Cohnella herbarum: one gene and its partner. The protein of the gene in region 2 interacts with the protein of the main gene of each other region in a pairwise test. Links are inferred from orthologs where the notes say so. Each region holds a gene or a part of one and is shown on either strand. Other genes may lie near its edges. The genes, in order: HH215_RS03290 and purT.

Evidence for each region.
Region 1: the proteins of purT (region 2) and HH215_RS03290 interact in binary tests that used the Escherichia coli proteins (3 or more experiments, as listed by UniProt). The link is inferred for Cohnella herbarum from one-to-one orthologs.

The regions. Positions count from the first base shown.
Region 1 is NZ_CP051680.1:803,202-818,330, reverse strand. Bases 11,601-14,382 are described here. They hold HH215_RS03290 (polyprenyl synthetase family protein), read right to left. Parts: upstream 13,557-14,382; coding sequence 12,645-13,556; downstream 11,601-12,644. Other genes in these bases: xseA (exodeoxyribonuclease VII large subunit), read right to left, coding at 13,855-14,382; xseB (exodeoxyribonuclease VII small subunit), read right to left, coding at 13,584-13,862; dxs (1-deoxy-D-xylulose-5-phosphate synthase), read right to left, coding at 11,601-12,468. In the rest of the region: HH215_RS03345 (type 2 periplasmic-binding domain-containing protein), read right to left, coding at 1-1,341; HH215_RS03340 (carbohydrate ABC transporter permease), read right to left, coding at 1,433-2,332; HH215_RS03335 (ABC transporter permease), read right to left, coding at 2,352-3,311; HH215_RS03330 (hypothetical protein), read right to left, coding at 3,546-3,800; sporulation transcription factor Spo0A, read right to left, coding at 4,265-5,077; SpoIVB peptidase, read right to left, coding at 5,318-6,646; DNA repair protein RecN, read right to left, coding at 6,774-8,459; ahrC (transcriptional regulator AhrC/ArgR), read right to left, coding at 8,498-8,947; HH215_RS03305 (hypothetical protein), read right to left, coding at 8,944-9,408; HH215_RS03300 (TlyA family RNA methyltransferase), read right to left, coding at 9,716-10,573; more of dxs, read right to left, coding at 10,573-11,600; more of xseA, read right to left, coding at 14,383-15,129.
Region 2 is NZ_CP051680.1:2,215,525-2,230,687, reverse strand. What follows is about bases 11,428-14,243. They hold purT (phosphoribosylglycinamide formyltransferase 2), read left to right. Parts: upstream 11,428-12,163; coding sequence 12,164-13,324; downstream 13,325-14,243. Other genes in these bases: dapF (diaminopimelate epimerase), read left to right, coding at 13,460-14,243; HH215_RS09990 (TetR/AcrR family transcriptional regulator), read right to left, coding at 11,428-11,963. Also shown: HH215_RS10040 (YlbG family protein), read left to right, coding at 1-205; HH215_RS10035 (ABC transporter substrate-binding protein), read left to right, coding at 443-1,525; HH215_RS10030 (ABC transporter permease), read left to right, coding at 1,586-2,515; HH215_RS10025 (ABC transporter ATP-binding protein), read left to right, coding at 2,515-3,309; HH215_RS10020 (hypothetical protein), read left to right, coding at 3,563-4,000; HH215_RS10015 (LysR substrate-binding domain-containing protein), read left to right, coding at 4,142-5,044; HH215_RS10010 (PHP domain-containing protein), read left to right, coding at 5,037-5,876; HH215_RS10005 (Rqc2 family fibronectin-binding protein), read right to left, coding at 5,917-7,659; HH215_RS10000 (calcium-translocating P-type ATPase, SERCA-type), read left to right, coding at 7,838-10,651; HH215_RS09995 (hypothetical protein), read right to left, coding at 10,733-11,257; more of HH215_RS09990, read right to left, coding at 11,313-11,427; more of dapF, read left to right, coding at 14,244-14,293; HH215_RS09975 (ArsR/SmtB family transcription factor), read left to right, coding at 14,470-14,751; HH215_RS09970 (MFS transporter), read left to right, coding at 14,834-15,163. UniProt on the Escherichia coli protein: Involved in the de novo purine biosynthesis. Catalyzes the transfer of formate to 5-phospho-ribosyl-glycinamide (GAR), producing 5-phospho-ribosyl-N-formylglycinamide (FGAR). Formate is provided by PurU via hydrolysis of 10-formyl-tetrahydrofolate.

The DNA of each region.
Region 1 (15,129 bases), 1.4 Mb from region 2 along the record:
TCCGAAATCCGTTACGAACGGTTTGCCGTCCGCGCCGATGTCCCAAGTTAATCCTTTAGGACCGTTCGGAACCGCGGTGCCGCTACCGGCCGATAACATCGCGCCTTCCGGCGTGTACATCCAGTTGATGAATTCCATGATCCGTTTAGGATCCTTCGCTTTAGCGCCGATGGAGATAATCCCGTTACCGCCGTAAACGTTAAATCCGGTGGAATACATTACTTCTTCCTTGAACGGAACGGTTTGGAAACCTTTACCCGCCGCTTTGTTTTCTTCGGTATTGTAGTTCGCGGCTCCGAGCCACGGGAACCAAGAGAACAACAAACGACCGTCTTTGTATTTGGCTACGACGTCATCGAATTTCTGGGTCAAGGAATCCGGATCGAGCAAGCCCATCTGATTCGCGTCGTAATAGAGCTTCAAGGATTTCATGTACCAGCTTTCCTCCGAGAGGAAGTCGTAGTATTTATCCTCGTCCGCCTTCGTGTACAATGCGGTATCGACAATCTCGTCATAACCGTACATGTTGGCAAATTGCTTCGCTAGCGTCATCTTGTAGTTGCCGTCCCAGTCGGACCAGAGCGAGAACGCGTACGTTTTCTTGCCTTGCGCGTTCTTAGGCTCAAGCTCTTGCATCTGCTTCAAGACGGGAAGATAATCCGATGGACTGTTAATCTCGGGCGCGCCTACTTGTTGGTACAAGTCCCAGCGTAGATCCGGTCCCCACGTCATGTCTTTCCCTTCGGACGGACCGCTCGGATTGCTGGCAACGTTGTTGCCAATCCCATAGACGGAAGTGCCTCCGCCGAAAGCGATCTTCGCTTTCTCGATCGCTTTCGGATACGTTCCGATAATGTCCTTGCCGTAAGTATCGAGAAGCCCATCCTTCGCGAGATCGAGCAGTAAACCGCCCTTGATCGCGTTAGGGTAATTATTCTTGTCATCGCCCCAGATAACGATATCTCCCAGATCGCCGGAAGCCATCAACGCCGCGATCTTCGTATCGCCGCCTGTAAGGTTGGAAGCTACGATATCCAGCTCGATGTTGAATTTGTCTTTGATCGCTTTCGCGAACCAACCTATCTGCGGTCCAGCGTAGTTCGCCGTAGTCGAGAACACGGACAGCTTGAGCGTCTCGGAGTGATCGAGTCCCGTGTCCGCCGGACTAGCCGACTCCGACTCGGATGCCGTCGCGGACGGTTCGGTTGACGCCGAGCTTGACGCAGGTGCCGTACTCGCGGATTCCGATGCCTTCGGATTGTCGTTTCCTTTACTGCATGCGGCCATGACGACAACGATCATGATCGACAGCATGACAATCAGCGTTCTTTTTAATCTCATTTCGGAAGTGCCTCCCTTTATTTGAAGTGCTGTATTAGTTCAACCCCCGGTAAGGGTGTAAACCCGATTTAACCCGTTTCATCTACCTGCATTAGCCTTTAACCGCGCCGATCAGAATGCCTTTCACGAAGAAACGTTGGAAGAACGGATAAATAATGAGAATCGGAAATACGACGATCATCGTGACGGTCATTCGGACGGAACCCGGCGTTTGCATATGCTGCACGCTGGCGGCCATATCCTGCGAGTTCCGGATGAGCGCGGCCAAGGATGTCGATTCGTTCAAGTAACGCCACAGCAGGAATTGCAGAGTGTAATATTTCGTATCCGTCATCAGGAACGCAGTATCGATGAACGAATTCCATTGGGTAACTGCGGAAAATATCGTAATCGTCGCGAGAATCGGCGTAATGAGAGGAACAATAATGCTCCCGAATATTTTCAAGTATCCCGCACCGTCGATGGCCGCCGACTCTTCCAAGGAAGGGGGCAGCGCCTCTATGAATGTTTTGACGAGTATAATATTGAAAGGGGTAATGATCGTCGGAAGCACATACGCCAAGTAATTGTTCGTCAAGCCGAGATTGTTCATCGTAATGTACCAGGGGATTAAACCCGCGCTGAAATACATCGTAACGATCAGCATCCGATAGATCAGCTTGCGAAGCCACATCTCGTTCTTCGTAAATAAGTAACCCAAGAAGGCGGATGCCCCTACCGTAAGAAGCGTTCCGACTACCGTTCTGTAGATCGAGACGTAGGCCGCTTCGGCCAATCCGTCGATCTTCAACACGTTCATGTAGTTATCGAAATGAACTTCTCTGGGGTAGAAAGTAATATACCCTGCCGCGCTCAGATCGTTGGAGCTGATCGTGTTGATGAATAAGTAATAAAAAGGATAAATGCATGTCAGCGTAAATAATGCGAACAGCGTATAGTTAATCGCTTGAAAAGCGATGCCGCCAGTAGTTGTTTTCCTCATCTTCCGCATACCGTCTCTCTTCCTCCCCTTAGATGATAGATTCGCCCCGCACGATCTTGGACATCGAGTTGGCCATGAACAACAGCATGACGCTGATGACCGACTTCAGCATGCTGACCGCCGTCGCGAAAGGGAAGTTGTTGGCGAACGCGATATTGTACACGTACAGGTCCAACACCTCGATCGAATCTTTGTTCATCGCGTTCTGGAAGGCGAAATACTGATCGACGCCATTGTTGATGAAATTGCCGATGGACAGAATGAGAAGAACGAAAAACGTAGGAATGATGCCGGGCACCGTAATATGCCATATTTTCCGAAAACGGCTCGCTCCGTCCACTTCCGCGGCTTCGTATAATTCTTGGTCGATTCCCGTAATCGCGGCGAGATAGAGGATAGCCCCCCAACCTAGCGATTTCCACCAATACCAAGCGATCATAGTCAGCCAGATATTCGAGTTGGTAGCCAGGAAGTTGATTCCTTCCTCGATGAATCCCAGCTTAATCAACAAAATATTCACGATCCCGTTATCCACGGAGAAGAGGGTGAATGCCAAAGCGTAGACGAGAATCCAGCTAATAAAATTCGGAATCGTCGTTAGCGTCTGAACGATTTTGCGGAACCAGGCCGTGCGGATTTCCGATAACAAGATCGCGAACGCCACGGGAAATACGGAAGTGATAATGCCAAGCGTGCTCATCGCTACCGTATTCTTCATGACGCGCAGAACCTCTTCCATCTGGGTCGGATTTTGCGCGATCGACTTAAACCATTTCAGGCCGACGTAAGGCGTGTCGGATAACGGAATGCCGGGAGTGAAATCGTAGAAGGCATAGATCCACCCGCTAATCGGCAAATAGTAAAAGATAAAAGTCGTTACGAGAAAAGGAAACGCCATAAGGAACAACTTGTATTTGTTCGGTAGCGTTCGGCATTTGCCCGTTCCGCGGCTTTTATGGCTTTCGATGGGCGTGGTAGGTAAGGCCATGGCAGTCGTCTCCTGTCGCTTGTTTTGCTCACGTTTTTATTGTAAGAGAAATAATCGGCGGGCGAGAGCGACAAGAGCCTCCATACGTCGGACAACGGTTGGCAATCAACGAACGAAAATCTCACCCCGTCGAACCGATTTCCCTCCTTCTCCTCTTTCTTAGCAAAAAAAGAAGCTTGCCCGCAAACCGTTATCGGCTTGTGGCAAGCTTCTTCGCTTATTGCATATTACGCGTTAATTCGTATATAGTCGATTCTCGGTCATCGTAACCAGTTGGGCGCGGATTTCCTCTAAACCTGCCGCAGCTTCCGCCCACCAGGCTTCCGATGAAGGGAAACGGTGTTTGATCGTTTCTACTCCGCCATAAGCCTGATCCAGCTTACGCAATTGTCGCGAATCTTCCGGTTGAGCTCTTTTCTCTCGATTAAGCATTTCTCCTACTTCCCTATATAAGCGTTCAATAAATAAGCTTCCGTTCATCTTTTCCATTGCTCCTACCTCCTGCGCCCAATGTTTTCTTGGGCTTTCTCTATTTATATGAGATTAAACAGCAACTTCAGAATCGAAACATCATTTAACTTGAATTAAGTTTAGCCATCGACAATGTTATTTCCAACTCTATCTATTTTTCTCACAAAACAAAAAAGAAACAATCCAATGTTCCACCAACAAAATATGCCATAATTGGAATCATAATAGAATAGGCTTACAAGGGCGGTCGGCTATTCTCCCGGGAGGGAGGTGATGCCGCGGAAGTTAAGGAGACACTGACGCTAATGATTTCATTTGCGACATTGAAGTATTTCATGTTGAAATATTCTGTAAACAGATATCAGCTAATTAAAACTTCAAATCGTCTTCTTCCTATAATCAAACAAAAAAACACCACTCCCTATTGGTTTTGTTTCAACCAATAAAAAAGTGGTGTTTGTGTTTTCCTTACGCCAAGCCTCCTAGCTCACCTTATGCTCAATCCGGAGCTTATCGGCAACCATCGCGATAAACTCGCTATTGGTCGGCTTGGATTTCGCGATGTTGATCGTGTAGCCGAACAGATGGCTGATCGAATCGATGTTACCGCGCGTCCAAGCGACCTCGATCGCATGGCGGATAGCGCGTTCGACGCGGGATGGCGTTGTTTTGAACTTTTCGGCGATGGCCGGGTATAACGTCTTCGTAATCGCGCCGAGAATTTCGATGTTGTTGTACACCATCGTAATCGCTTCGCGCAAATACTGATAACCTTTAATATGCGCCGGAACGCCGATCTCATGAATGATGCTCGTGATATTGGCGTCCAGATTTTTCGGCTTGCCGATCTGAACGATGTTCGAACGATTGCTGCTTGAAGAAGATGAAGTCGTTACGGAGGAGGCAACCGAGTTACCGCCGGCTAATTGGCGAATCCGGTTAGCTAGAACATCCATATCGAACGGTTTAAGTATGTAGTAAGAAGCGCCAAGTTGCACCGCGCGTTGCGTAATGTTCTCCTGTCCGAAAGCCGTCAGCATAATAATCTTGGGCATTGGCGATAAATTTAAATCCCGCAATTTCTCCAGGACGCCAAGTCCGTCCAAATGCGGCATGATAATATCGAGGATCATGACATCCGGTACCCTACGTGTTTCTTCCAGTTGACGGATGACCTCTTCTCCGTTGTACGCGACTCCGATGACCGTCATATCATCCTGCTCTTGGATGTACTCTGATAATAAATTCGTAAATTCTCGGTTGTCGTCTGCTAGGAACACTTCAATACGTGGCAATGTCTGGTCCTCCCTTTCTCTGTGCGAGAATAAATTGACGAAAAACGATCATCGTTTCTCTGTTTATCCGTTTTCGACATCGCCTTTCGGTATTCCTTCTCGATTGAAAAATTTTTCTTTATTTATTTATTAAAATCGAATATAATATTTAATTTACGTCAGAACACGTCAAATCATGATTTTTTTCGCATATTTTCGACAAGGGTTTGTCTTCTCCCTGATAATGCAAAATCTAAGGCGTTAAACCGCCTTAGAAGTCGCTTGATCTGCATTTAGCATAATCCCCGCATCTTGAAGCATCCATTCGATGAAGCATCCATAGCCGGAAGAAGGATCGTTTACGAACACATGGGTAACCGCTCCGACCAATTTGCCGTTCTGAATAATCGGACTTCCGCTCATGCCTTGCACGATGCCGCCCGTACGTTCCAACAACTTCGGATCCGTGATTTTGATCACCATGCCTTTGGTTGCGGGAGACGATTGCTTCGCGACGTGCACGATCTCGATATTAAATCGTTCCACCTTCTGCTTCTCTACGACGGTCAAGATTTGCGCCGGCCCTTCCTTCACTTCTTCCGCGAATGCGACGGGCATCGGCTCGGGATTATACGCGTGCTCCGGAAGTTCCTTCATCTGACCGAATATTCCGAAAGGAGTATTACGCTCCACGCTGCCAAGCGTACGACCCCCTTTAATGATATTCGCTCGTTTCTCGCCGGGTTCTCCGTTCTGGCTTTTGGAAATGGAGTTCACGCTGGATTGCAGAATTTCTCCGCTTCCTACGACGATAGGAGATTGAGTATCCATATCCGTTATGACATGTCCCAAAGCGCCGTACACGCCTTGATCCGGAGCGTAGAAGGTCAATGTGCCGACCCCAGCCGCGGAATCGCGTATATACAAGCCTAGACGCCACGCTTTGTCTTCCTCGTCGAATGCGGGATTCAACGACGTCTTGAATCGTTCCTTGCCCCTTTGCACTAACAATTGCAAAGCTGATCCGTTACGCCCGGCCGTCTCGGCGATCGGAGCGATCTTGGAAATGTCGTTGCAGGCTTGACCGTTAATTTCGACGATGAGATCGCCAAGACGTAACTTGGCCTCCTCGCCGGGCGATACTTTAGCGTTCGTCTTCGTTTGGACCAAATGATGTCCGACAACCATAATTCCCGCTGATTTGACCTTAACCCCGATCGTCTGACCGCCAGGAACGACGCGCAAATCCGGCACGACTTGAAGACGAACCGTTTTGAACGGGATTTTACCGAATAGCTTAAGCTTTAGGTTCGTTACGCCGCTATGCTTCGGTTGAATGGATAAAGGCTGACTGAGATCGACGCGCACGGAGGCGTGATTGCTTCCGTTAATTCCGGCGACTTGCGGATTCAAGCTTCCCTGGGCATGAACAGGCATGGCATAGTGGAGCGATACCGCTTGTCCTTGAAATAGCCTTAATTGATTGGGAAACTTCGCGAAATGTTGAAAAGGCGTTGAGCAGACGGCGATGCATAGCATAAGAACGACAACGAGACCTAAACGACGTTTCCTGGAGTGTTTCTGGTACAAGTTCTCACGCTCCCCTACAGTCTGAACCGGCTCTTTGTATGTCGCCGATAACGTACCTATAAGGTAACCGTGCCTTGCCTCTTTTATGTTCCCAAAAAGCTTCCTTTTCGTTTGTTTTTTCGCGCCATTACGCGTTTTTTCGTTGTTCGGCCAAAGTAAGCATTTCTTGTGCATGATGGCGAGTTTTTTCCGTCACTTCCACCCCGCCCAACATCCTTGCCAATTCTTCGACGCGTTGCTCTTCAGACAGCTCCGTGACTGAAGTTTGAGTGCGGTCTTGCGAAGTCACTTGCTTATATATTTCGTATTGATGGTCCGCCATGCAAGCGACTTGCGGTAAGTGAGTAATCGCGAAAACCTGGCAATGGCGAGACAGCAAAGACAGCTTCTCCGCAATGGCCTGTGCGGCTCTGCCGCTAACTCCGGTGTCGACTTCATCGAATACAAGAACGGGAATTTTATCGATTTTAGCGAAGATCGCTTTAAGGGCAAGCATGACCCGGGACATCTCTCCGCCGGAAGCGATCTTAGCTAGCGGTTTAGGGGGTTCTCCCGGATTGGTCGAAAGAACGAATTCGGCGGAATCCGCTCCGGTACTCGTAAGGGCGGCTGTCCCCAGCTTCACCTCGAACACTGAACGCTCCATTTGAAGATGAGCAAGCTCCTGCTCGATTTGTTTAGACAAATCCCTGGATGCCGATCTTCTGATCGAGCTTAATTTGTCCGCGCTCGTTTGGAGCTCCTTATGCAAAGCCTCTTCTTGCTCGGTTAATTCCTTAAGCAGTTCGTCCCGATTATCGAGCTGATCGGTTTCCGCTTTGATTTTGGTTTGGTAACTTAAAATGTCTTCGACCGTCTCGCCGTATTTCCGTTTCAATCCGTGCAGAAGGTCTAGTCTCTGCTCGATTTGGGCGAGTCTTGCCGGATTAAATTCGATTCCTTCTTTATAATCGCGCAGTTGATACGCGCTATCTTCCACTCCATAATAAGCGGACTGTAATTGCTCCACTAGCGGCTGCAGCGTAGCCGGGTCGACCTTAACGATATCCTGCAGCTTCGTCAGAGCTCGCGAGAGCGCTGCTAATCCCTTGGTCCCGTATAACAGGTCGTAAGCTTCCGTAACGGCATCGGTCAATTTCTCCGCATGGGATAGCTTGCGTCTTTCGTCGGCAAGGGATTCATCTTCTCCCGCTTTTAATCTCGCCGCCGCGATTTCCTCCAATTGATACCGGTACAGATCAAGCATCTGCATGCCCTGACGCGACTTTTCTTCCAGCTCGCGCCGTTCTTTGTTCACCGCTTGATATTGCTGATACAGCTTGCGATATACCGATTTCTCGGGTTGAATTTCTTCGGCCGCGAATAAATCCAACCATTCCAAATGTTTATCGATCCTTAGCAACGATTGATGCTCATGCTGTCCATGGATATTGACCAGATGCTCGCCGACTTCTCTTAGCATTGTTAAGGTCACGCTCTGACCGTTAATGCGCGCCGATGACTTCCCATGAGACAAGAGCTCTCTGCGGATCAGCAAGGTTTCTTCCTCGTCCGCTTCGATGCCAAGACGTTGAAGCGTCTCCCATACGGGATGTTGGCGCGGCAGATCGAATACCGCCTCGATATCGGCGCGATCGCAGCCGTGGCGAATCATTTCGGCAGATCCTCTGCCTCCAGCCGTCAAAGTCAAGGCATCGATAACGATCGATTTACCGGCACCGGTCTCGCCGGTTAGCACGTGAAAACCAGGGTGAAACGTAACGGATACATTCTCGATAACAGCCAAGTTATGGATGGATAATTCCCGAAGCATGAATTGCCTCCTTGATCCTCAATCTCTATTGGTAATCGTTATTGCATCATCTCGTAAATACGTCCCAGTACGTTCTCGCCTTCGAGCTTCGTCTTGCTGATAAGCAGCGTAGTATCGTCTCCGCCGATCGTGCCGATGATTTCCGGCCAATCCATGCCATCGATCAGCGCCGCGATCGTGCCGGCCGTTCCCGGAAGGCATTTCAATACGACCAAATTATCGGCAGAGTCGGCATTAACGAAGTGATCAAGCAATGCGCGCTTGAGTTTATGAGCTGGATTGAATCGTTGATCTTGCGGCATCGAATATTTATATCTTCCGTCTTCAAGCGGAACCTTGATCAACTGCATTTCTTTAATGTCGCGCGACACCGTCGCTTGGGTGACTTGCATGCCTTCCATGCTAAGCGCGTCCACGAGCTCCTCTTGCGTCTCGATTTCACGCGAACTGATTAATTCCCTTATTTTACGTTGCCGTGGTCCCTTCATTCCTCGCCAGCCTCCACTTTGAATCGTACAGTTTTTAATTGCTTATCGTGAGCTACGATCACGATCCCTTCGCAATCCGGGAACAATAACGCATAGACGAGCAATCGCTCGCGTAACCCACTCGCCGTCCAATCCATCGGTTGTCTTGCGCGTTCCATCTTAACCAGATAATACTTGTGGTCCTTAAATGCCAAATAATCGAAATAAAGCCTTGTAGGCATCGTAGGCCCGTCGTTCAAGACAACCCCGAGCGAGATACGATGTTTGCCCGAGAGCACTTCATAATCTTGCTCCCTCAGAAGTAATACGGTTTCGTCTTCTTCTACCCCGCCCGCAAGCGCCAGTTTTCTCAGCCGCGAACCGGGAGGTTCGTGCAACCAGCGGTCAAACCGTCTGAAAACCCACCATACCATAATTGCCGCGGCGACCAGCATAATGATCCAATCTCCGAACTTATCCAAACTCCGACCTCCAAATCATTCCGTCAACGGGAGGAAAATGGGCTGTATGGACATGATGTTCAGTAGCTCTCTTTTCTTTCGAGATCGGACCTTAATAATCCTCTTTCACCAAGCTATGAAAAACCCGAAGCTCGCCCTGCGGGTCCGGATCTTGTCCTCCGGCCGATCATCGGCAGCTCCGGGTCATCCGGGCAAAGTCTATCAAGCATAAACGGCCTCCGTCGTCCTTTGGGATGACGGGGGAACTTTTATGTCGGAGACATTTCAGAAAAGTAAAGCGGTTTTTTACTTTCTGAAATGTGGGAAATCATGACGTACCTCTGCGGAACGTGGAACTTGCCTCGTCGACGGTCTGCTTGATCGTATGGCTTAACGTTTCTTCCGTGAGTTCAGGCAGAGGTTGGCCTTGCTTGGATAACACCCAGTAGGCCAGAAATTCGATATTCCCTTCCCCTCCGGTAATCGGCGAATACGTGAGCCCTTTTAACTCGAACCCGAGTTCATTCGCGGAAGTAAGCACCTCCCGAAGGACGCTCGCGTGCACGGCAGGGTCACGGATGACTCCGCCCGTCTTGCTGACCTGCTCTCTTCCCGCTTCGAACTGGGGCTTGATGAGCGCAACGGTCCTACCGCCTAATTCCAGCAATCCGGCAAGAACCGGCAGAATGAGCTTAAGCGAAATAAACGAAACATCGATCGAAGCGAACCCGGGTTTCGGTCCATTCAGCTGATCCTCCGACATATGCCTGAAGTTCGTACGCTCCAGCACCTGCACGCGTTGATCTTGACGCAAGGAGTAGTCTAATTGATTGTATCCGACGTCGACGGCATATACGCGCGATGCGCCGTTCTGTAACGCGCAGTCCGTAAACCCGCCCGTTGACGCCCCGATATCGATCATGACGACGTTATTTAAATCCAATTCGAAATGCTTGATCGCCTTCTCCAGCTTTAAGCCCCCGCGGCTAACGTAAGGATGGAGCGCTCCCTTGACGGTTATCGCTGCGTCGCGCGGCACTTTCGTGCCCGCTTTGTCCATCCTCTCCGTTCCGATGAAGACCAACCCGGCCATGATGGCGGCTTTGGCTTTTTCCCGGCTTTCGTAATATCCGAGCTCGAGAAGCAAAACGTCTAAGCGCTCTTTAGAAACGGTTGTTTTTTCCATTAAGTGGCCCTTTGCCTTTTGCGTACCGCGAGCGACGCCAATTGTTTGGCAATCGATTCAGGAGTTAAGCCGGTTTCTTCGCGTTGTTCCTTGATCGTTGCATGCTCGATGAACCTGTCGGGTACACCCGCAAGACGGATGGAAGCGGGATTAATCCCTTGCATGGCGTAAAATTCAAGAATCGCGCTACCTAAGCCGCCTTGAATCGTCCCTTCTTCGGCGATCAACATCGGAATCTGCTCCTTGCTCATTGCAATCAGCATTTTCTCGTCCAACGGCTTAACGAACCGGGCATTAATGACCCGGATGTTGATACCGTCTCGCTTCAACAATTCGGCTGCTTCCTCCGCGACTTGAACCATCGGTCCGATTGCCAACACGGCCGCATAATCACCCTCGCGTACCGTTTCCCACGAACCGATCTCGATCGGTTTCATTTCGTCGTCGAACCCGACGCCCGTTCCCGCGATTCTAGGATAACGAACCGCGATCGGTCCGCCGTCGTAATCGACAGCCGTCTTTAACATGTTTCTCAACTCGTTCTCGTCTTTAGGCATCATCAGAACCATGTTGGGAACATGCCGTAAAAACGCGATATCGTAAACTCCGTGATGCGTCTCGCCGTCCGCGCCGACGAAACCGGCCCGGTCGATCGCGAAGATCACGTTCAAATTTTGCCGGCAAATGTCGTGCACGACTTGATCGTATGCCCGTTGCAAGAAAGTCGAATATACGGCGAAGACGGGCTTCATCCCTTCCATCGCCAGCGCCGCGGACATCGTAGCCGCGTGCTGTTCGGCAATCCCGACATCGATCATCCTGTCCGGATACTTTTCGGCGAATTTCAGCAAGCCCGAACCTCCCGGCATCGCGGGAGTCACGGCAATAATTCGCTTATCTTGATCAGCCAATTCGATCAAAGCGTTCCCGAACACCTCCGTATACATAGGTGGACCGACAGGCTTGACGACTTGACCGGATTCAATTTTGTAGGAACCCGTAATGCCATGCCATTTATGCGAATCGGCTTCCGCCGGAGAATATCCTTTTCCTTTCACGGTCAGCACGTGTACCAGCACGGGACCTTCTACGTTGTCCGCTTGCTTGAACGTTTCGAGCAATTTATTCACGTCATGACCGTCCACCGGCCCGAAATATTTCAATCCGAACTCTTCGAACAACATGCCGTCCGGCGCGATGAGATACTTTAAGCTGTCCTTCACGCGATCCGCCGTACGGGCTAGCTTGCCGCCGATCGCCGGCACTTTGCGCAGCAGCCAGTCTAATTCGTCCTTCGCCTTGCGATAGATTTTCTCGGAGCGAACTTTGCCCAAATAATTGTGAATGGCGCCGACATTCGGTGCGATGGACATTTCATTATCGTTCAGCACGACCATCAGCTTGCGTTTCTCGTGACCGATATGGTTTAAAGCTTCAAGCGCCATACCGCCCGTTAGCGCTCCGTCGCCGATTATCGCGACGACCTTGTTCGTGCCGCCTTGATGATCGCGCGCCAAAGCCATCCCGATCGCCGCGGACAGGGATGTACTGCTATGGCCGGCTTCCCATACGTCGTGCTCGCTTTCGTTGCGTTTCACGAATCCGCACAATCCGTCTTTCTGCCGCAACGAATCGAAGCGGTTTTGCCGCCCCGTTAGCATCTTATGAACGTAGGCTTGATGTCCGACGTCGAAAATAAATTTGTCCTGCGGACTGTTATACAAATAATGCAACGCGATCGTCAATTCAACGACGCCTAGATTCGGCGCGAGATGACCTCCCGTTGCAGATAATTTCTGAATTAGAAAATGCCGAATTTCTTCAGCCAACTGAGGAAGATCGGGTAGCGTTAATTTTTTTAAGTCAGTTGGACTGTCGATATGCTCGAGCAGCAAGTGGTGTTCCCCGCTTTCCCCAAATGGATATTACCGCTAGTATAACATATCTCCAAACAATGCCCAAACTTCAACATCGTTAGTGGATACGCGACAACTTGCCCACGCGTAATAAGCCCGAATAGCAACTGAGCGTGGTACAACTCAAACGCTATAGGGGCTAAGGCGTCTTCGTGTTAATGGTCTCGTTTTAACAAATAATCGGAAATTTCGATTAACCTGTCCGGTTTTGCCAATCCGGCCTTCATTAGCGCTTCGTTCGCTTCTTTCGTTAACTCCGCGACCCGTTTACGGCTTTCGTCCAATCCGATCAAGAACGGATAGGTCACCTTTTCTTGCCTTTCATCGCTCTTCACCGGCTTGCCGAGCTTATCCGCGGAACCGGTTAGATCGAGGATGTCGTCTTGAATCTGGAACGCCAACCCTACGTTCCGACCGAACAGTCCGAACGCTTCCAACTGCTTTTCGCTCGCTTCGGCCGCATGACCTCCGGCTCTAAGCGAGAATGCGATCAAATCGCTTGTTTTATGCAAATGGATGTTCTCCAATTGTTCAAGCGAAGTGACGCCCTGCTCTCCAAGCATATCGTCTACTTGACCGCCGACCATTCCGGATAATCCCGCATACTTGCTCAGCTCGGTAACAACGGAGAGAACGCGCTCCGGCGGTACTCCGTGCTTCAAGGCATCCGTAGCAACGTGGAAGGCGTGAGTAAGCAATCCGTCCCCGGCCAATATCGCCATTGCATCGCCGAAAACCTTGTGATTCGTTAGAATTCCGCGTCGGTAATCGTCGTTGTCCATCGCCGGCAGATCATCGTGAATAAGCGAGTAGGTGTGAATCATCTCTACCGCGCATGCGAACGGCATCGACTTTGCCGCCGATTGTTCGTCGCCCTTGACCGCTTCCGCGGCGGCAAGAACGAGAATAGGACGTAATCTCTTCCCTCCGGCAAGCAATGAATAATCCATCGCTTCAAGAAGCCTGACCGGAATAGACCCATCTTTAGCAAAAACCGATCGCAGCGCCGTTTCCACTAGATCCTTCTGCAACTGTAAATAAGTATGTATTTCTACCGAAGTCGTCACGTGAATACCCCTTTGCCTCCTGAAGCCTTAGGCTTCTTCTTTCGTCGCTACGAAAGGCTTGCGTTGAAATCCGCCATCGCCTTCCACTAACGTCTCGATGCGACGTTCAACCTGCTCGAGCTTCTGACCGCACAAGCGGGACAACGACATCCCTTCTTGAAACAGCTCGATGGCGGTTTCCAGCGGCACGTCTCCGCTCTCCAGCTTGGCAACGATCGTTTCCAGCGTTTCCATCGCCTGCTCGAAGGTTAAAGCGGGCGCTTCGCTTTCTTTAGCGGAATTACCCGCAGTACCGTTCTTAGCCATTGGTTCGCTCCTCCCCATGAATGCCCCAAACCTGGCAATCCAATTTGCCGTCCGTCAATCTTACGCGGATCAAGTCGCCCGGTTGCACCTCGTTAATCGTACGAACCAACGATTTCTCCTGCTCGTCATATACTAAGCTGTATCCGCGCGCCATTACCTTTAACGGGCTCAAAGCGTCCAAATGGCGAACGATCGAGCCGTACTGGCTTTGGCGCTGGCGAAGGATACCGTTCATGGCAAGCTCCAACCCTCTCGTCGCCGAGACGATCCTCTTGCGGGCGAACGCCGCCTGCTGATTCGGATTAACCGCGGACAATCTTCCTTTCAAACGCGATAATCGCTCCTGAGCGCGGGATTGTTCGGTTCGAATCCGATATTGCAGCCGGTCTCTTAGCCTGTCCAGGCGCTCCGCTTGAACGAGCAAGCTTCTCCTTGGCTGCGTGAAATACGGAGATCTCGCCGCATGCTGCCAACGTTCCCTTGCCCTGCCGAGCAAAGCGGACAGCGACTTCGTCATTCTCTGCTCCAGATGCACCAAGCCCATCATAAGCTCGCCCGTATGTCTTACGGCAAGCTCCGCGGCTGCCGTAGGCGTAGGCGCTCTTAGATCCGCCGCGAAATCGGAGATCGTGAAGTCGGTCTCATGGCCGACGGCGGAAATTACGGGGATTGCCGAAGCCCGAATCGCTCTTGCGACGGCCTCTTCGTTAAAAGCCCATAATTCTTCAAGCGATCCGCCTCCCCGTCCGACGATCAGTACGTCCGCTTCGCCATGCGCGTTCATCGCTTGGATCGCTTTGACGATCGACGGCGCTGCGCCTTTTCCTTGCACGGATACGGGATACAGCAATACGTGCACCCCGGGATTGCGACGCTCGAGCGTGATCAGAATATCCCGCACCGCCGCCCCTGTAGGCGAGGTAATTACGCCTACCGTACGCGGATAAGACGGCAATTGACGCTTAAGATGTTCAAGGAATAGGCCTTCCGAATCGAGTTTCCTCTTTAATTGCTCGAAAGCCAAATACAAGCTCCCGATGCCATCCGGTTGCATCGCCGTCGCGTAAAATTGATATTGCCCGTCTCTTTCGTATACGGAAACGCCGCCGCGCGCCAACACTTTCATTCCGTCCTTCGGAGCGAATGGAAGCCTGGCGTTATAGGAGGCGAACATGATGCATTTCAGTCTTGCGCCTTCGTCCTTCAGCGTAAAATACATATGGCCGCTGGAATGGAACGTAAAGTTGGATATTTCGCCTCTTAGCCA
Region 2 (15,163 bases):
GTTGGACAAATACGGAACGTTGCACTATATGTCCCGCAAGATGCAATACGCCGTAATGTACATGAACGCCGACGTTGCGGAGGAGGCCGTTCGAAATTTGCAGCGATTGCCTTTCGTACGCAAGATCGAACGCTCCTACCGTAACGAAATTAAGACCGAGTATGAGAAGAATGTGCCTGACAAAACTCGGTTTTACGGACTTTAAGGCATTAAACCAATAGGTCGCTCGGAGAACCTCCCGGATAATGGGAGGTTTTCTTCTGAATACAATTACAGTATATGGGATTATTTCCATATCGAGATGGGTATAATAATAATTTGAATTGACGGATAGTTGAAGCGGCTATTAAACTAGTAACAATTCTGAATTAATGCTGTACCTGAAAGAAGCGCTGCCGCTTGAAGGCAGCGAATATCAAACAAATAGAATAGGGGTAACGAAATGAAGAAAAAATGGTTATCAACGATTATGCTTTCCGCAGCTGCTCTGCTAGTCGTCGCAGGGTGCGGAAACAAGGCAGAGAACGGTAATAATGGCGGCGCTTCCACGCCGCCAGCCAGCGAATCGGCTTCTCCATCCGCAAGTGCGCCGGCTTCTAACGCGGAATCCAAAACTTACAAGATCGCGATTTCCCAGATCGTTGAGCATCCATCGTTGGATGCGACCCGTGAAGGCTTTCTCGCAGCGCTGAAAGATGCCGGAATCGTCGACGGAGAAAATCTTAAGGTAGACGTTAATTTTGCTCAAGGAGATCCGACGAACAACTTATCGATTGCCCAGAAAATCGCATCCGATAAAAATGATTTAGTGCTCGGAATCGCGACGCCCTCCGCTTTAGCCATTGCGCAGAACGTAAAAGATACGCCAGTTCTGTTCGCGGCCGTAACAGACCCGCTTGCCGCTAAAATCGTTACAAACCTGGACCAGCCGGGAGGCAACATCTCCGGTGCTTCCGATACGAATCCGGAAGCGATCAAAGAACTGATGAACTTCATAGCTGCTAATTTCCCGGATATAAAAAATGTCGGCGTCGTCATTAACGAAGGCGAAGAAAACGCCGTGGTCATGGCGAAGACGGCAGAAGAAGCATTAGCAGCCCACGATATTAAGCTGGTAAGAGCAGCAGCTGCCAATACATCCGAGGTTAAACAAGCTGTGGATTCGTTAGTCGGCCGCGCGGATGCTATCTATATCACGCTGGATAACACAGTCGTGAGCGCTGTTGAATCGATAATTCAAGTCGCGAACGATAAAAAGATTCCATTCTTCTCCAGCGACAGAGATACCGTAGAGAAGGGCGCGTTTGCAACAGTAGGCTTTAAATATTTCGATCATGGTTACCAAGTCGGTCAGATGGCCGTCGAAATTTTGAAAAATGGCAAGAAACCGGCTGAAATGAAAGTTACCGTTCCGGATAAGCTGGATTTGATTCTAAATCTTAAAGCCGCCGAGGCTCAGGGGATTACGGTTACGGATGCGATGAAGGATCAAGTTAAGGACAAAGAAACGAATATCATTCAGTAATTGGAATTGGAGTGAGCGACTCCCGTCGTTTACTCCAATTTTCTCTGTAGGAGGCTAACCATGCTGGATTCAATTTATGGGGCTATTGCGCTGGGTCTTCTGTTTGCTTTAATGGCTCTCGGGGTCTATATCACCTTCCGTATTTTAGATTTTCCCGATTTAACCGTTGATGGTAGCTTCGCTACAGGCGGTGCGATTGCGGCGATTCTGATTACGCACGGGTATCACCCGGCTATTGCTACCTTGGCTGCGTTCGCTGGCGGCCTTGTTGCTGGCGCATGCACAGGTCTTCTGCATACGAAAGGGAAAGTGAACGGATTATTGGCGGGTATCATAATGATGATAGCCCTATATTCCATTAATATTAGAATTATGGGTGGGAAACCCAATATTTCAGTAGTGAATACTGAAACCTTATTGTCGCCGATCATGAAGCCGATCGGATTGTTTATTCTTGTTTCTGCTATTGCAGTCATTATCGTGAAGCTATTGTTAGACGCATTCCTGCATACGGATGTAGGCCTCGCGCTAAGAGCGACTGGAGACAATGCCGGAATGATTCGTAGCTTCGGCGCTAACACCGATCTGACGAAGGTTCTAGGCGTTAGCTTATCCAATGGATTGGTAGCGGTTTCCGGAGCGTTGATTGCCCAACAGGGAGGCTTCGCCGATATTACGATGGGGGTTGGAATGATTGTCATCGGATTGGCTTCGGTCATTATCGGCGAGGCAATCTTCGGCACTAGAACCGTATTCATCGCTACGCTGGCGGTCGTGCTCGGATCGATCGTATACCGTATCGTTATCGCGTTGGCGCTTAGGGTCGAATTGTTCAGAGCCTCGGATTTGAAGCTTGTCACTGCCCTTATCGTTATCATCGCGCTCGTCGTACCGTATGTGCGGCGCATGATGAAGCAGAAGAAATTGGCGCGCAAGCGCACGATAGAGCTTACGGCAACGCTAGCCTCGGGTAAAGGAGGCAAAGTCTAATGCTGGATTTGGTAAACGTATCCAAATTGTTTAACCCCGGAACTTTGGATGAGAAGATTGCATTAATGGATGCGACACTGCGATTTAAACCCGGCGATTTCGTGACCGTGATCGGGAGCAATGGTGCCGGTAAGTCTACTTTAATGAATATCATCTCGGGCGTAATGAAGCCGGATATCGGCAAAGTGTTAATCGAAGGCAATGAGATTCAGCACATTCCCGAGCATAAAAGAAGCCGTTGGATCGGACGGGTATTCCAGGATCCGATGGCGGGTACGGCTCCGCGGATGACCATTGAAGAAAATTTAACCATGGCCTATAAGCGGGGCAAGAGTAGAGGGTTAGCCTGGGGAGCGACATCCGCCAAGCGGCAGTTGTTTCGCGAGCAGCTCTCTCGTCTCGGTATCGGCTTGGAAAATCGGATGAGCGCCAAAGTCGGGTTATTGTCCGGAGGAGAACGTCAAGCGCTAAGCTTGCTGATGGCTACGTTCACGAAGCCGCAGATTCTGCTTCTCGACGAGCATACGGCGGCGCTGGATCCGGCCCGGGCGGAGTTGATTACCCGACTGACGGAAGAAATCGTTCGGGAAATGAAGCTGACGACGCTCATGGTCACCCACAACATGGAGCAAGCGATCCGGTTAGGTAACCGTTTGATCATGATGGATAAAGGCCGCATTATTCTAGACATTACGGAGCAACGCAAACAAAGCTTAACCGTCGCGCAATTATTAGGAGAATTCGAGAGGATCAGCGGACATCAATTGTCGGACGATCGGATCGTACTCGGATAATTGCGTTACTAACCAGATCGCCGGAAGTTCTCGGCGATCTTTTGTACATTATTGATAATCGATGAATAGTTATTCGACTAAGATCAAAGAAACGATGATATAAATAATATTATCCAAATTTCGGTATTAAAGGAGTAGTTTTATTTTATTGTTGAATCATCGGGAATAAATGCGGTAAAATGAACTTAAGTTCCTAGGAAACATTTGGAGATCTATGAGTCATTGGACCTAATATCGGGAAGGGGATAGCCCGGTGAAGGATAAACATACGGAGCGTTGGAATACTTACGAACCCTTCCATGTCATTCTTGGGGATAAGAAGGTTGCCGATATCATCATCACCAATCACGCCCGGACGAGATGGACGGATCGGGTTGAAAGCGACAGAACCGGTTATTCCGATATTGCCGAGTTTATGTGGGAATGTTTGAAGGACGGCCGGATCGTTTCCTATTACCGGAACGAACAAGACGTATATACGATCGATGACGATCTTGTCTTTGTTGCGGAATTTGCCGTAAGCGAGACGGACACCGATCTGCTCGGCAATCCCCTGCACAAAATGATCGTCGTAACTTTCCTGGGAAGAATGTCGGAAACGATGGAATTGCGCGATTTGAAAACCTATTATTCTTGGCTACGTCATTCTAGGCGAATGACGCTCATTAAAAACAATCGTAAACGCCGTTAAGGCATTCCCATACACAGCAGCCGGGTAGGAGGGTTAACCTCGCCCGGCTGTTCGTCTTTTCGACGTACTTAAAACCTGACTTTTAGAACACATACTTATGGTATAATTCGATATAAATAATCGGACGGAAGGCGGGATAAAGTGGCGCTGAACGTACATCAACTGCATATCTTTTACACGGTCGCGGAACGCGGAAGCTTCTCGGCCGCAGCCCAAGCATTGCACATGACTCAACCTGCCGTCACGATGCAAGTACAAGCGCTCGAGGAGCGATTCGGAACGAAACTGCTAAATCGGACGACCAAGAAGCTAGTGTTGACGGAAGCCGGCCACCGGTTGTTGCCGCAGGCTCGTAAAGCGGTTGAACTTATGCGGGACACGGACGAGATGATGATTAAATTCATCGAGGAGTTGAAAGGGCGACTGCAATTCGCGGCCAGCTTGACGATTGGAGAATATGTTCTGCCGAGGTTGCTCGGCCCTTTTTTGCGGAAGTTTCCGGAAGTTTCCGTCGACATGAAAGTGATGAATACGACGGAAATCATTGAGGCCGTCGCTAACCAAGGCTTGGATTTCGGCATTATCGAAGCCCCTTGCGATGTGGCCGGATTCGACGCGGAGCCGGTTATGGATGACGAGTTGATGCTGATTACTCCCGCGAATCATCCTTTCGCTTATCGGGACGAGGTAACGCTAGAAGAGGTTATTCGCGAGCCGATGGTGTTACGCGAGAAAGGTTCGGGAACCCGGCAGATTATGGAGGATGAGCTGCTTCGTCATGGAATCAGCGAAGAGAATCTTCGGGTCGTGAGCGAATTCGGCAGCACGGGCGCGGTGAAGTCGGCGGTAGAAGCAGGACTGGGTTTGTCTTTGCTTTCCGTATGGACGATTAAACATGAGCTCTCGTTGGGACTCTTAAAACCCGTAAAAATCTCCGGCGTTCGTTTCACGCGTCAATTTTATGCGGTGCGACTGCAGTCCTCGTTGCTCCCGATGCCGGCAGCAGCGCTTTTACACGATCTGAGGGAGCTGTCCCATGAATAAAGTAGATTTGCATACCCATACGACGGCTTCGGACGGGATGTTCCCACCTGCGATGAATGTAAAGCTAGCGAAGGAAGCCGGGTTGTCGGGTCTGGCAATAACGGATCACGATACGGTAGCGGGAGTTCCGGAAGCGTTGTTAGCCGGAGCGGAGCTTGGCATCGCTGTCGTGCCGGGAGTAGAGATCAGCACATCGGAACAGGGGAAAGACATCCATATTCTCGGGTATGGAATCTCTATCGACGATCCCGAACTCTTATTGCGCCTTCAAGCTCTAAGAAATACGAGAAATCGCAGAAACGAGGAAATATTGACGAAGCTTGCGGAACTCGACATGCGAGTCACTCTCGAGGAACTGGAATCCGCTGCGGGCAAGTCCAGTAAGAAGGAAGGTTCGATCGGCAGACCGCATATTGCTCGGGCATTGATGGACAAAGGCTACGTAACCGATATTAGAGAAGCCTTCGATCGCTATCTCGGCGAGGGCATGCCGGCTTATGCGAATTTGGCGCGAATTGCCCCCGTTGAAGCGATCCGGTGGATTCACGATGCGGGAGGTATCGCCATTATCGCCCATCCGGGTCTTTACGATATGGACGAGCTTGTGCTCACGTTATTGGATACCGGGGAGGCGGACGGATTGGAAGCCTTCCACTCGAATCATGATCGCGAGATGGAGCAACGTTATGCGAAATGGGCGGCAGGTCGCGGCAAGATGGCGACCGGCGGATCCGATTTTCACGGAATTAAGGATGGGGTTTCTTTTCACGGCGCGCTCGGAAGTCGGTGGACGGATGCGGATATCGTAAATAGGCTAATAATGACGAAATAATAAAAGCGGCTGAACAGGAGGTTCCTGTCAGCCGCTTTCGTTATTTCACTGTCGAAGGCATCTGTTGGACAAGGCTTTCGTCCGGAGTCACGAACAGCGTCTTCTGCCCGTCGTAGATGACGAAGCCGGGTTTGGCCCCGTTCGGCTTGCGGACATTGCGAATGCGGGTATAATCGACCGGAACGCTGCTGGAAGCTCGGCCTTTGGAGTAATAGGCAGCCAATACGGCGGCTTCGCGCAAAGTATCATCTCCGTATTCCGTGCCGCGAATCAATACATGGGAGCCCGGAATATCTTTCGTATGCAGCCACGTATCCGTAGACATCCCTAACCGGTTGGTAACGTAATCGTTCTGCGTATTGTTTTTCCCGACATAGATCGGAATTCCTTCGCTTGAAGTGTAACAGAGAATGGAAGGGGCATCTTTCTTTTTCTTCTTCATCCCTTTTCTTAAACCGCGTTCCCGGATGTATCCTTGCTCGATCAGTTCCTCGCGGATTTCTCCGATATCGTTCGGCGTAGCCGACTCGAGTCCTTGCAGGACGGACGCCAAATATTCTATTTCCGTTCTCGTGGATTCCATTTGCTCGGTTACGATCGCCCTGCTGTTCTTCTGCTTATTGTACTTGCGGAAATACCGCTGGGCATTCTCGTTCGGCGTCAGAAGCGGATCGAGGGCAATGGTCACCATTGGTTGCTCCTCCTCGTAATAATCGACGACGTCCACGGTTTTATCGCCGCGTTTGAACGCGTGCAAATGCGCGGTAAGCAATTCGCCCATTCGGCGAACGAGATCGGCTTCCTCCGCTTCCTTGAGCGTATCTTGCAGCTTTAGAAGCTTCTTCTCGTTTTTCGCCATTTCATTGAGCAGGAACCGGTTCAAATCCGTCGTCCGTTGCCGGACCAAATCACGGGAAGCTTTGTCTCTATAGAAAATTTCAAGGCATTGATGCATCGAGTCGAAAGCTTGCGCCTCGCCTTTCGCATGAGTCAACGAAACGGCCGAGAACAAAGCCTTGCCATCCTCCGACAGGACGATATTCGGCTCGTATTCATGCCCCGATACCTGCTTCATCATTTGGTCGAAAACCGTCCAAGGCTCTTGCCGCTGAGTTGCCGCCCGGTAAGCAATCTCGCGGGTAACGAGAGGACTCAGCCCGGTATAGGCATGAAGAAGGGCGCCGGAGACGGCATTCTCGTCGGTTATTCGATTCGCGGGAGGAACGGAAGCCATCGTTGCTTCGAAACTAGACATAGTAGCGTCTAGCGGATTGACTTTGTCTTGGGACGGCGGCGAAACATACGCGCTTCCGGGCAATACGACCCGGTAGCTGCTAATAGCCGGCGTAACGTGCCGAATCCCGTCGTGGATAATGCCGGTTGCCGGATCGAGCAAGATTAAGTTGCTATGGCGCCCCATGATTTCCAGAACGATCGTTTTGAACGAGGAGTCCCCCAATTCGTCGCGGTGGCGCACGTCGATTTCGACGATTCGCTCCAGACCGACTTGACGGACGGCTTCGATGACCCCGCCTTCGCAATATTTACGCAATAACATGCAGAACATCGGGGGCTCCTGAGGATTCGCCCACGGTTGTTCGGTCCAATGAATGCGCGGCATGGAGGGGTGCGCGGATAATAACAATTTGCCGTTTACGCCCTGTCCTCTAATATGCAGGATCAGTTCGTTGTCCGTAGGTTGATATATTTTATGAATGCGAGCTTTGACGCTTGCTTGAAGCTCGTGTACGAGCGCTCGGGTAACGATTCCATCCAATGACATAGCCGTGTCTCCTGTCGCATCGCTTGGGATGCGCGATTTTCTGTCTTCCTATGATGCCATACATCGTAACAAAGGGAAAGCTTTGCTCGCGGAAAGGGACAACCAAGCGGGATATTTCCCGGCTTGTCTGAATACATATAGGGCATAAATGCGGATAAGGCGGAAGGGGATGACCACAGTGGAAGGAAAGGCATGGCACCAGTTAAGCGAGGAACAGTTGCTTGAGACGTTGGGCACTCATATTACGAAAGGACTTTCACCGGAAGAAGCGTCCAATCGATTGCAGGCGCTAGGGCCTAATGAGCTTGCGGAGAAGAAGGGAGAATCTCCCCTTAAGCTTCTGCTTAATCAGTTTAAGGATTTTATGGTGCTCGTATTGCTTGGCGCGACCGTAATCTCAGGATTGCTTGGGGAAATGCTGGACGCCCTGACGATCGTGGCGATTATATTGATCAACGGTATTCTCGGTTTCTATCAGGAGTTTCGCGCCGAACGATCGCTTCGCGCGTTGAAGGAACTGTCCGCTCCTTCGGCTAAAGTCATTCGCGACGGACAGTATCATCATATCCCCGCACGGGATCTCGTAGCGGGAGATATCGTTCTCCTCGAGAGCGGAGATCGGGTTCCGGCCGATCTTCGTTTCGTCGAATGCAACGAATGTTCGATCGACGAGGCCGCGCTAACGGGAGAATCGGTGCCGGTCGTCAAGGAAGCGACTCGAATCATAGCGGCCGAACTGCCTCTCGGAGATCGGAAAAACTGCGGGTATCTCGGAACGATGGTAACGAGGGGAACGGCTAAAGGTATCGTAACGGTTACAGGGATGCAGACGGAGATGGGGAAAATCGCCGATCTGATCCAGCAGACGGAAGAAGCGGATACGCCGTTGCAGCATCGGCTCGAGCAACTGGGTAAAATTCTGATCATCGTGGCGATAATTCTGACGATCGTAGTGGTGCTAGCCGGGATTTTGCACGGACAACCGATGTACGAAATGTTCCTCGCGGGCGTGAGCTTAGCGGTTGCCGCGATTCCCGAAGGCTTGCCGGCCATCGTAACGATCGCCCTCGCGCTCGGGGTACAGCGAATGATCAAACGAAGGGCGATCGTGCGCAAGCTCCCTTCCGTCGAGACGTTAGGCTGCGCATCCGTCATCTGCTCGGACAAAACCGGAACGCTGACGCAAAATAAAATGACGGTAACGCAGCTGTGGCTGGGCGGCAGATCGATCGAGGTTACCGGAGAAGGGTACGAGCCGGTCGGCATGCTTCGCGAGTCCGGCAAAGGCATCGACGCGAAAGGGGATCCGTCTCTGCGCAGGCTGACCCAGATCGCGGCTCTATGCAACAATTCGGATCTATCGCAGCAGGAGAAAACGGAAGATCCGAAGAAACGCAAACCAGGCAAAGCCGAACAAGTCGGAGGCGAACCGCTGGAGTGGAAAATCAAAGGCGATCCTACGGAAGGGGCTTTGCTCGTACTCGCGGCCAAAACCGGAATGGTCAAATCCGCGTTGCAAGCCTTGTATACCAGGGTCAAGGAATTTCCGTTCGACGCGGAGCGCAAAAGAATGTCCGTTCTCGTCTCGCATCAAGGCGGGAAGCTGATCTGCACGAAGGGAGCGCCGGATCTGCTTGTCGGACAATGCTCCTATGTTCTATGGGGCGATCAAGTCGTTCCGTTTACGGGTACTTTGAAGCAGAAGGTGCTGACGGCGAACGAAGCGATGGCTCGAGAATCTTTGCGTGTCCTAGGTTTAGCTTACCGGGAAGTCAAGTCATACGACGAATGCGGCAACTACGAGCAAGCCGAAACCGGCCTGATCTTCGTCGGGTTGACGGGAATGATGGATCCTCCGCGGAGAGAGGTCAAGGAAGCCATCCACAAATGCCGCCAAGCGGGCATCAAGACGGTCATGATCACAGGGGATCACGGCATTACGGCGGAAGCGATCGCGAAGACGTTAGGGATTATCGGACGCAACGGCAGAGTCGTGACGGGAACGCAGTTGTCGGCCATGAACGATGAAGAATTGGAGCAAATCGCCGACGAAGTACAGGTATATGCGCGGGTATCTCCCGAACATAAGCTCAGAATCGTTCAAGCGTTGCAGCGGCGCGGTCACGTCGTCGCGATGACGGGAGACGGCGTGAACGACGCTCCGGCGGTGAAAGCGGCGGATATCGGCATCGCGATGGGGATTACGGGTACCGACGTAACGAAGGAAGCATCCGCGCTCGTCCTCGCGGACGACAATTTCTCCAGCATCGTCGCCGCGGTAGAGGAAGGTCGCGGAATTTACGAGAATATTCGCAAGTTCATCCGTTATCTTCTCGCATCCAACGTCGGAGAGATCATGACGATGTTCATGGCGATGATGGCAGGTCTTCCGTTGCCGCTTGTGCCGATTCAGATTTTATGGGTGAATCTGGTCACGGACGGACTGCCGGCCATGGCGCTCGGCGTCGACCAAGCGGAGAGCGATCTCATGCAGCATAAGCCGCGCTCCGCCAAAGAAAACATCTTCGCCAGACGTCTTGGCTGGAAGATTATCAGCCGCGGCATTCTGATCGGCGTATGTACGCTGGGCGCATTCATCGTCGCTCTGAAAGCGGGAGCCGGACATCCGCAGCAGCTCATTCACGCGCAAACCGTTGCTTTCGCGACGTTAGTCATGGCGCAGCTCATTCACGTATTCGATTGCCGCAGCTCCCGTTCGATCTTCCATCGCAAGCTGCTGGAGAACAAGTTCCTCGTGCTGGCCGTGCTGTCATCGCTAGTGCTTATGCTCGCGGTTCTATATGTACAACCCTTGCAGCCGGTATTCAAAACCGTTCCTCTAGATCTGCGCGATTGGGCGCTGGTTCTTGTCGCGGCAGGCATTCCAACGTTCGCGATGGGAATCGGAAGCGTGCTCGGCACGTCGAAGCAGAAGAAAGGCGGCAAGATCACGTTCGGTGGAAATTCCGCTCCTCCAACGATGGCGAGATAAGACGAACAGCCCCGCGCCGAATAAACCTTCGGCGTCGGGGCTTTTTTCGGCTTCGAGTCGGCGGCAAACATCCCAGAGGCGTCATCGGTTATCGATAAGGACGAATTGTTCGGGGTGGGAGCGGATATAAGAGCTAATCGATTTCAGACTGTCGGTGCTAACGGCTTGGAAACGTTCGAATAGATGACCCGTAACGTTAAGAAGCTCCTTATCTTCATCTAGATGTCTAAGCGCGGCGTCGCCCCAAGTCAAGCCCAGTTCGAGATTCCTTGCTTGAAACGTTTCTTTAGTTTCCTCCAGCAACCGAATCATGGAACGGTCTCCGAAAAAATTCAAGCCGTTCATAACGCCAGACCAGTATCCGGATTGATCAAGCAAATAGGACATCCAGCAGTAATATTCCGCCGCGGAATTTATGGCGTGGTCGTACATCACTCTGAACATGCATAAAGCCTGTTGTCCTTCCGTAAGCTCCGAGATGGCTTGTGATTTGATGGTTGCGTTCTTGCCTCGGATTCGTCGGAAGGTTGGTTCCATGCAAGTCCAGCTTAAACGTTCGTCGCTTAAGGAATCGAAGTCGTTCTTGGTTATTTTCACTATCGCCATTTGATCTCTCCTTTTTTGACTAACATGAATGTCAACCAAAAGAACAAAATTTTTTCTATCCCCTTAATACCGCCAAAGCCGAAGCTACGGTTTGCTCCAGAACGAGTTTCAACCGTTCCTTGACCGCACTGTCAGCGGTTCCCCCCGAGTTAAGTTCTTGCTGCAACTGATCCATGTAATTCGTGCCCTGGGACACGGCTCCCCAGAACTGCAAGGCCAACAGGTTGGCGTCGCCTTGACGAATCGTTCCTTGACGAATCCCGTTTTCTACGGCTTTCCTCATCGGCTGAATTAAGCTCTTCATCCATTCGAACGGAGAAAATTCCTCGGACGTATACAAATAATGAACATCCAGGCTGATTCTAGAGAAGAAGCGGGATCTAGCCGGATCTTCAAGCACTTGCTTGCAAACGATCGTCGCATATCCTGCGAACAAATCAAGGGGAGGACCTTCTTGCTCGAAATAGGATTCGGTGAACTTGCGCGTTTCGTCCATCATGGAGTCGTAAAGCTCGCGAAACAGCGTTTGCTTCGATTTGAAATAATGGTACACCAGTCCGCGCGCCAGACCGGCTTTCTCCGCGATTTCGCCGATTTCGGCAGCCGCGTAGCCCTTCTCCGCGTAAACGGCGACGGCAGCCCGTAATATTTCTTGCGAGCGTTGTTTGCGGATTTGTTCATTTTGTTCCTTCGTGCGCGGGGACATGTAGCATTCCTCTTTTTCATTGACATTCATGTTAATCAAAAATATACAGAACGTACCCGTCGAAGTCAATCAACGGATTACGCATAGGCGCGGAAGGTGAGTTCGTAAGCTTTCGCATTCGGAATTTCGATAGTGGATTCAAAGACTCATCGTGTATAATAAACGGTATTGAATACGTGTTAGCAGGAGGAAACGGAATCATGTACATAAGCAAAAAATTGATGTTGCTCGGCTCTGGCGAGCTCGGGAAAGAAGTCATTATCGAAGCGCAGCGGCTCGGAATCGAAACCGTCGCGGTGGACCGATACGACCACGCTCCGGCGATGCAGACTGCGCACAGGAGTTACGTCATCGATATGTTGGACCGCCAAGCGCTGCGCGAAGTCGTGGAACGCGAGAAACCCGATCTTATCGTACCGGAGATCGAAGCGATCGCGACCGCGGAGCTCGTGAAGTTAGAGGAAGAAGGATACCGAGTGATTCCGACCGCGCGGGCGGCGCAACTGACGATGGATCGAGAGGGGATCAGGAGGCTGGCTTCGGAGACGCTCGGTTTGCCGACGGCCGGGTATCGTTTCGCCGATACTTATGAGCAATTCGCGGATGCCGCAAGGGAAATGGGATTCCCGTGCGTCGTTAAACCGCTCATGAGTTCATCCGGTAAAGGGCAAAGCGTCTGCCGCTCGGAAGAGGATCTGGATCGGTGCTGGAAAATCGCGATGGAAGGCGGCCGCGTTCAGCAGGCGAGAGTCATCGTCGAGGAATTTATTACGTTCGAATCGGAAATTACGCTGTTAACGGTTCGGTCCGTAAACGGTACTTTGTTCTGTCCCCCGATCGGTCATATCCAGAAAGACGGAGACTACATTGAATCGTGGCAACCGCACGAGATGACGGAAGTACAGATCGCGGAAGCGAAAAGAATCGCCGGAGTTATTACGGATGCGCTCGGAGGTACAGGGATTTTCGGAGTGGAGCTGTTTCTTGCCGGAGACAAAGTATACTTCAGCGAAGTATCCCCGCGTCCGCACGATACGGGATTGGTCACTTTGGTCAGCCAGAACCTGTCCGAATTCGCTTTGCACGTAAGAGCGATATTAGGTTATCCGATCCCGGAAATCTATGTCATCGCTCCAGGGGCAAGCCGCCCGTTAAAAGCGGACAAGGAGTTAGCGGAATATCGGATCGAAGGGATAGGGGAAGCGTTGTCCGTTCCGCAGACGCAAATGCGCGTATTCGGCAAACCGGTTACGAAGGCGGGACGCAGGATGGCGGTCGCTTTATCGACCGGAAACTCCGTCTCGGAAGCGCGCGAAAGAGCGAAGAAGGCTTTGGATTCCCTTCGCATCGAAGGGGAATAACTTCCCCGATAGTCGGAAAAGTGCAAACAAACGGAGAATTGTTGTATGCTCATCCCTTTGAATGACCGTTATGATAAAAACATAAACCGGAAATCGGTACGATGACGGGCTTACATTCTCGGGAGGTATGGAACAATGGAATTCACGAAAATGCACGGATTAGGAAACGACTTCATCGTCGTCGCAGGAGAGCAGCGCCTTCCGGACGATGTGGCGGAATTAGCCATACGGACTTGCAACCGATTTTTCGGGATCGGCGCGGACGGCTTAGTGTATATTTTGCCTTCGGACAAAGCGGACTTTAAGATGCGGATCATCAACTCCGACGGATCCGAGGCGGAGCAGTGCGGCAATGCGATCCGTTGCGTGGCGAAATACGCGTACGATAACGGCTTGACGAGCAAGAAGGAGTTAACGATCGAGACGTTGGGCGCAGGCGTTCAGCCCGTCCAATTACAGACGTCGGAAGGCAAAGTCTCTCTCGTTACCGTCGATATGGGGCAGCCGATCTTGAACGGATTAGACGTACCTACGACGATCGACGCGAATCCGGTTATCGGCCATACCGTATCGGTCGACGGACGCGATTTCGCCTTTACGGCCGTCTCCATGGGAAATCCTCATTGCGTCATCTACGTGGACGACGCGGCCGGATTCGATCTGGCGACATGGGGACCGAAGTTGGAGAAACATCCTTTGTTCCCGCGAAAGATCAACGTGGAGTTCGCTACCGTCAATTCCCGCAGCCAAGTGGACATGCGGGTATGGGAACGGGGCGCAGGTCCGACATTGGCTTGCGGAACGGGAGCCTGCGCGACGTTGGTGTCGTCCGTCTTGAACGGCTTGACGGACCGCCAGGCGACGATTTCCCTGGCAGGCGGCGATCTATCGATCGTCTGGAACGAGGACAACGACCGGATTTACATGACCGGTCCGGCAGCGTTCGTGTTTACGGGCAACTTAAACTAATTATGGGCGATAAGTTAAGTTCATTAGCAAACCAGCCGGCGCCGGCTGGTTTTTTTGCGACTATTCGGAATAAGCCCATATTCGCCGAAACCGGGTTTACTTCTTCCGATTCCTGTGGTATTCTCTAATTCGATACTTATAGAAATATACTTTTTCGAAGCCGGGGTGAGAGGACGATGGTCGAGGATAACGCGGAGATCGGGCAAGCGGTTAAGGTATACAAGGCGTTGGGAGAGCCGACAAGGCTGAAGATCGCTCTGTTGCTTACCGAGGAGAAAAATTTGTGTTGTTCCGATATCGGCAGCAAACTGGAATCCGTCGCCGGTTCGACGCTGTCGCATCATCTGAAGCAGCTCACCGATTGCGGATTGCTTAATCTTCGCAAAGACGGCACGTATATCTACTATAGCGTCAATCGTGATATGGCGGAGAAGTACGCGCCCTATTTGTTGGTGTAATTTTTTTTGACCTATATTTCTATATATTTAGAAATATAAAAACAAACAATTATTGGAGCGGAGAGAGAGGAGTTTGAACAACATGTCGAATTCTTGGAAAATTTACATGCTGGCCGTCGTTAGCTTCTTGGTAGGAACGTCGGAAAATATTATCGCGGGAATTCTGGATATGGTCGCCGGAGACGTCGGGGTGTCGGTCGCCGCCGCGGGACAGCTCATTACCGTCTTCTCGCTGGCTTATGCGTTCGGTACGCCGATTCTGATGGCCCTCACCTCGAGAGTAGAACGAAGGAAGCTTATGTTGGCGGCGCTGGCCGTATTCTTCGTCGGAAACGTCGTTGCGGTCACGGTAACCGGATATCTTTCGCTGATGGGCTCCAGGGTTATATTGGCTCTAAGCACGGGAGTGTTC